DNA from 2 places in the Bacillus sp. T3 genome. Region 2 is predicted to be linked to the other one. Evidence: riboswitches for the same ligand, from Rfam matches in the RefSeq annotation. Region 2 holds a riboswitch; the other holds the start of a gene.

Region 1 (3,425 bases), 1.1 Mb from region 2:
GGGGCGAACAGAGGCGGGAATGTCCAGTTTTTTGTATCAAACCCAGAAGGGTATTATCGAGAAGCATTGAAAAGAGCTTTGCATGATGCAATTGAAAAAGCGGTAACGATTTCTACTACCATTGGGACGAACTTGAATAAAACTCCAATCAAAATCGTTGAAGAACCCGAACCACAGGACCGGATTTTCCCAGTATTTTCATATAAATTAGCTGCTACAGCTGAAGCGGGAGTACCGCCCATTCAAAAAGGTGAGTTTAGGATTGTAGCCAATGTTAAAGCTGAATTCAAATACTATACTAAAACTTAATGATTTTTTTGGCTGATTGAATGACTTCCTGACCAAGGGAATATTTCTCTTGGTTCATTATCCTTAAAAAAACCTCCGCAATTTCTGGATCAAATTGCTTGCCTTTATTTATTTCTATTTCAGTTAAGGCGTAGTCAATTCCCAAACCATCTCGATACACACGACTAGAAGTCATTGCATCAAATGAATCGGCAATGGCCATGATTCGAGCAGGGAGGGGAATCTCTTCCCCTTTTAATCCAAAAGGGTAACCTTTGCCATCAAATCGTTCATGGTGGTATAAAATCATTTCTAAAACCCCTAACTCACGGATAAAGGAAATCGGCTTTAATGTTTCATATCCAATAACAGGGTGGGTTTTAATGATTTCGTATTCATTTGCTGTTAGTTTTGCTGGCTTTATCAGTACCGATTCAGGGACCCCAATTTTTCCTGTATCGTGCAACAAGCCACCGATATAAATCGCTTTACATTGATATTTTGATAGGCCCATTTTTTTTGCGATTTTTAAAGAATAGCTAGCAACATTCTCTGAATGATTAGCTGTATATTTGTCCCTTGAATCGAGTAGCTTTGAAAGGGTCATGATAAGTTCCGTTTCATTTCTTTTTTGGATAATGTATTGATTGGTAACTGCTGCGGAAAGGAAGGTAACGAAGGTATAAATAAGCAGAAGGGCGAAAAAGGCTGTTGGATGATCGAAGCCTCCACTAGAAAAGGCTCTAAAGCATGCAATAGTGGAACTAATAATGACCTTGAACCATGTTGATTTAGTTGAAAAACCAATCCCGAAAAAAATAACAATCAAGATATACATAAAATTAAATTCAGCTGACCACAATGTAAGAATAGGTACGGTGATTAAGAAATTAAAGAAAAGACTCCGATAGAATAGGGAATTTTCTAAGGTAAAGTAAGCTTTCCTTTCCAAATATAACACCTCATTTTGAGCTATTTTTCTAAATGGAATGATTAGATAAAAGGGAGTTTTATAGATTTGCAGGAGGAGTGGAGGATCCGAAAGTAAGCAATAATGTAGTGTTTTTTATAACATTCTACCCGGGACTAGAAAAATCCTGTGAAATAATATGAAAAGAAAAAAATAGAATGAAATTATTACATTAATATGAATTTATAGGGTTTATAAAAATATACATTGCATTTTAGTTCACAATCTAATGTAATTCGATTATAATTGATTTATAAAAAAAATAGTATCTATCTTCGGGGCAGGGTGTAATTCCCGACCGACGGTGTTGAGAAGAAATTCTCTAAGCCCGTGAGCCTTTTTTAGGCAGGATTTGGTGAGATTCCAAAGCCGACAGTATAGTCTGGATGGGAGAAGATGGAGGTTTAGTGGCGTTTAAGGTGAATATTAGACGTTTATTAAGTATACCTTCGAATTCATTCTCCCTCAAGTTAATCATAACTTGGGGTTTTTTAATGGAATGAAAGGTTGGTAGCTAACTAAATCTTCCCTTCTAGGAATGATGGATCCTAAAATGGAGGAGAAAGAAGAATGAAAAAGAACAAAGTAAGAGCGTTAGTTTCAATTGCCATGCTAAGCAGTATCTCGTACATTTTGATGTTTTTGAATTTCCCTGTACCACCATTTCCAGCGTTTTTAAAAATTGACTTCAGTGATATTCCAGCTCTAATTGGTGCAATTATCCTTGGACCAATGGCTGGCGTACTAATTGAATTAATGAAAAACATTCTTGACTATTTTATTAAAGGCAGTGAAACAGGGGTTCCGGTAGGACACATTGCTAACTTCCTTGCTGGGATTTTATATATTTTACCGACTTATTATGTTTATACAAAACTTAAATCAAAAAAAGGCATGACTTTAGCACTTGTTCTTGGAACAAGCATTATGGCCGTAGTTATGAGTGTTCTGAACTATCTCGTCATTTTACCGGCATACACTTATTTCTTAAATATGCCAGCAATGAATGGGGCAGAAATCCGTCAGTATATAGTAGCTGGTATCCTGCCGTTTAATTTTATTAAAGGGGTTGCGATGTCTGTTCTGTTTATGCTTATGTTCACGAAAATGGGAGCATGGCTGAATAAGCAGAGTGTTGCATTTAAATAATGAGGATAAATAAAGCAAAGCTCTAGTTCAATGAAAGAACTAGGGCTTTTCTTATGTAAAGGAAATATGTATGAATGGTGCTTGCGCCAACCTTTATTAGATTTTGCCATGTTTCATTAGGGAGAAATTAGATGTATCAAACCTGACTGTGTTGGAAAAGGATATAGAAGCTAGCATTACTTTTACTTGAGAGGGAAGAATACAATGAAAATTCGATTTGGATATGTGGCAAATGCATTAGGTTTGTGGGATGCAAGTCCGTCAAAGTCTTTAACCTTTGCTCGGTATTCTGCACTTTCCAAGGATGAGAGAACCGAAAAGCTTTTAGCTGTCACTGCAGAAAATTTACAGCATACAAAAAGAATTCTTCATTATAATATTGCTCATGAAATTGAGTTGTACCGCTTCTCAAGCTCACTTGTTCCGTTAGCTACACATCCTGAGGTGATGTGGGATTTTGTTTCCCCTTTTAAAGCACAATGGTCGGAAATCGGGGAACTAATTAACAGATTTAACATCCGTCCGAGCTTTCACCCCAATCAGTTTACGCTGTTCACTAGTCCACGTGAAGACGTTACGATAAATGCAATTAAAGATATGGAATTTCATTACAGAATGCTTGAGGCTATGGGGGTAAATGAGCAAGGAGTCCTGAATATCCATATCGGTGGTGCTTATGGTGATAAGAATGAAACGATTGGGCGTTTTCATCAAAATATTCAACGCCTTCCCAACCAAATAAAAAAGGTCACCACACTAGAAAATGATGATAAAACCTATAATGTCGAGGAAACGCTACTTGCTTGTGAGCGGGAAGGGGTGAGAATGGTCCTTGATTTCCATCATCATATGGCGAATAAAGGGGATGTAGGTCTCGACATTTTGCTAGAGAGAATCTTTAATACCTGGTCTGGATCTGTTTTTCCGCCGAAGGTTCATCTTTCATCCCCAAAATCAGAGTCCGCATATCGTTCTCATGCTGATTTTGTTAATCTCGATTTTGTTGTTCCATTTTTAA
Region 2 (3,425 bases):
CACTTCACTATTTACATATTCAAAATGAGGAGTTGCCCCTCTAATGACTGTTCCCAGCGCAATCACTGCATCGAATTTTCCTGAATCAGCCAGTTTTTTTGCAGCAATTGGAATCTCAAACGCACCTGGTACCCACGCTACAGTTACATCTTCTGAATTTACACCATGACGGTTTAATGCATCCTCAGCACCACTTAATAAACGATTTGTTATAAATTCATTAAAACGTGCTACTACAATCCCAACTCGTAATCCAGTACCAATTAAATTTCCTTCAATCACTTTTTTCATTTTCGTATCTCCCCTATTATAATTTTAATAAATGCCCTAGCTTTTGTTGCTTCGTTTGCAAATAATGTTTGTTTTCTTCTTTTGCAGGCATCTCAATCGGAACCCTTTCAAGAATCTCTAAACCATAGCCTTTAAGGCCAGCGATTTTCCTTGGATTATTGGTTAATAAGTGCATTTTCCGCACTCCTAAATCTCGTAAAATTTGAGCTCCAACCCCGTAATCACGAAGGTCATCCTTAAAGCCAAGCTTATGATTCGCTTCAACAGTATCATAGCCCTCTTCTTGTAATTTGTAGGCTTTAAGCTTGTTCATTAGCCCAATTCCTCGGCCTTCCTGACGCATATAAAGAAGGATGCCGTTACCATTTGCTTCGATATGCTTTAATGCAGCTTGTAGCTGAGGTCCGCAGTCACAACGACATGAACCAAACACATCACCTGTTAAACATTCAGAATGCACACGAACAAGCGTTGGATTCTCCTCATTAATTTCACCCTTAACTAAGGCGATGTGTTCATTCCCATCCGCAATACTTGAATAACCGACTGCCCGGAAATGGCCGTATTCTGTTGGAAGATCGATATCTGCTTCGCGCTTCACTAGTGAATCATGAATGAGTCTATATTCAATTAATGCTTGAATGGTAATCAGCTTTAGGTCAAAACGCTTCGAGATTTCCTTTAGTTCAGGCACTCTTGCCATTGAACCATCCTCGTTCATTATTTCGCAAATGACCCCGGCATGTTTTCCCCAGCTAGTCGTGCCAAATCTATAGCCGCCTCCGTATGTCCAGCCCGTCTTAGAACGCCGCCATTTTTTGCGATTAATGGAAAGATATGACCCAGGTCTTTTAAAATCAGCAGGTGAAGCTGTTTCATCAAGAAGGCTCATGATGGTATCAGACCGTTCAAATGCACTAATACCTGTTGTTGTTTTAATATGATCGATGCTTACCGTGAAGGCCGTACCATTTGTATCAGTATTGACTTCGGTCATTGGTCGTAATTCTAGCTTTTGCGCCAAATCCTCCGTTATAGGAGCACAAATAAGTCCGCGCCCTTCTTTAGCCATAAAATTTACTGCTTCAGGTGTAGCAAATTCGGCTAACATTATGAAGTCCCCTTCATTTTCCCTGTCTTCATCATCACAAACAATAACCATTTTCCCATTTTTCAAATCCTCTAATGCTTCTTCAATTGAATGGAACATGTTTTTCTCCTCCATTTTTACAGAAAACCAGTTTGTTTTAGAAAATCTGCCGTAATACCTGTTGGTGTATGACTGGTTTCTGCTTTTTTCTCGGCAATCGAACGAACATACTTTCCTAATAAATCAAACTCGATATTAACAATGTCTCCAACCCGTTTAGCACCTAAGATGGTTTCTCCTCTTGTATGAGGAATTAACGAGATCGTAACAGACTGCTCTTTAACATAAAAAATGGTAAGTGATGTGCCATCAACCGCAATCGATCCTTTTGGCAAACAATATTGAGTGCCGTGTTTTGGAATGTTGATTTCAATATAAACGGCATTTTCTTCAGCCTTGATTGAAGAGATTGTTCCTGTACCATCAATATGACCAGAAACGAAATGTCCGCCAAACCTACCGTTAGCCGCCATTGCTCGTTCCAGGTTTACCTTCGATCCTGATTTTAACCCAGCTAGTGAAGTAGAGTTAAAAGTTTCCGGCATAACATCTACAGAAAAGCTAGTTTTAGTAAAATTAGTAACAGTCAAACAAACCCCATTCACAGCAATACTGTCACCAAGATGAACATCGGATAGTATTTTTTGCGCTTGAATCGTTAAGATTAATGTAGAGCCTTGTTTATGTATGTTTTGCATGGTACCGATTTCTTCAATTATTCCTGTAAACATATAATCCCCCCTTTGTTCCTCATCATGTATTGGTTGATTTTTCAGGGTCACTTGTTTTATATACGCTTATTATTTGTACAAAAAGCAAAAATAAAAACCCCATACAAATAAATGCATGGGGTCAAAACACATACTCAAATAAGCGTCAAAAATTACATTTTTTTACGCTACCATGCCTTCTCCCATCCAGACTGTACTGTCGGCTTTGGAATCTCACCAAATCCACCGATTTCAAATATTCGAATCGCGCAGTTTAATACTGCACCGATCCCAAACTTTCAAATCGGGTCACGGGCTAGAGGTTATCCTCATTACCGCCGGTTGGGAATTTCACCCGACCCCGAAGGCGACCATATCCAACTTGGTTATGATCAACAAATATTCAACTATTATTGACATATTACCCTAATAACTCCTATCCTGCAATGATATAACGAAAAAATAATACAATTCATAATAATAATTTGATTTTGTCGATAAATATTTGTTTTAATGTGTTTTTTATCACAGCGCCACCTCCTAAAAAAATGTTAAATTGGCAAAAAGAGGACATTAAAGGGAGACGATGCTTGATATTTATGCAAATCACAGAAAAGAATTTGGAACTATTGGAATTGATTGAATCCCTTCGAGAAGAAATGATTCGTGTCGGCCTCAAAGAAGGACTATCTAGTGATAAAACAGTCGAAATTAGCCAAAAACTTGATCAATATATTGCAAATTATCAAGCAAACGCCTTTCTTTTCGAACCGTAATGAGTTGTTCGTTGAATACTAAGATCGACCAACATTTTTAAGCCTGTTTTGGTATTAAACAGGCTTTTTTTGTTGCTTTTAACAAGTGCGTGAAACCTTTTTTTGATTATGACGTATATGAATTACCAACAAACACCGATTTACTTATCCATTAATCAGAAAAGGAATGAATACGATATTGATTGAAACGAATGATTATTTAAAAGCTGAATTAATTAAATGTGAAGCATGGGAAAAAAACCAGAGCGATCTTTGGTTTTGGGAAAAACTCGGTCGTTTGCCATTTAAGCTCTTGGATCGATGGACCCCTGCCTTTTTGCAAGAAAAGATGGCTCAAACAATAGATGAACTTGGACAATACATTCAAAGTGGTGGACGCTACTTAAGCTCAACTGAAAAGGGGAAGACCTACTATGCACACCTTCCGCAAGTGAAGCAATTTGCAGACATTGCATCTTTACCGCTTTCAGAAATGGATAAAGCCGCTCAAAAGCTGAT

The links. A riboswitch is a leader RNA that binds a small molecule or an ion and turns the genes downstream of it on or off. The one in region 2 is predicted to bind FMN.
Region 1: linked by a shared signal. The riboswitch ahead of RGF10_RS15375 (ECF transporter S component) and the one ahead of ribE (riboflavin synthase) in region 2 are both predicted to bind FMN.

The regions. Positions count from the first base shown of each region.
Region 1 is NZ_CP137761.1:2,984,563-2,987,987, reverse strand. It holds gene RGF10_RS15385 (SIMPL domain-containing protein) at 1-309, shown strand, start outside; gene RGF10_RS15380 (HD-GYP domain-containing protein) at 299-1,240, opposite strand; FMN riboswitch at 1,526-1,660, shown strand; gene RGF10_RS15375 (ECF transporter S component) at 1,829-2,407, shown strand; gene uvsE (UV DNA damage repair endonuclease UvsE) at 2,612-3,425, shown strand, end outside.
Region 2 is NZ_CP137761.1:1,896,643-1,900,067, reverse strand. It holds gene ribE (6,7-dimethyl-8-ribityllumazine synthase) at 1-291, opposite strand, end outside; gene RGF10_RS09900 (bifunctional 3,4-dihydroxy-2-butanone-4-phosphate synthase/GTP cyclohydrolase II) at 308-1,501, opposite strand; gene ribE (riboflavin synthase) at 1,519-2,172, opposite strand; FMN riboswitch at 2,343-2,524, opposite strand; gene RGF10_RS09890 (aspartyl-phosphate phosphatase Spo0E family protein) at 2,751-2,927, shown strand; gene RGF10_RS09885 (EcsC family protein) at 3,094-3,425, shown strand, end outside.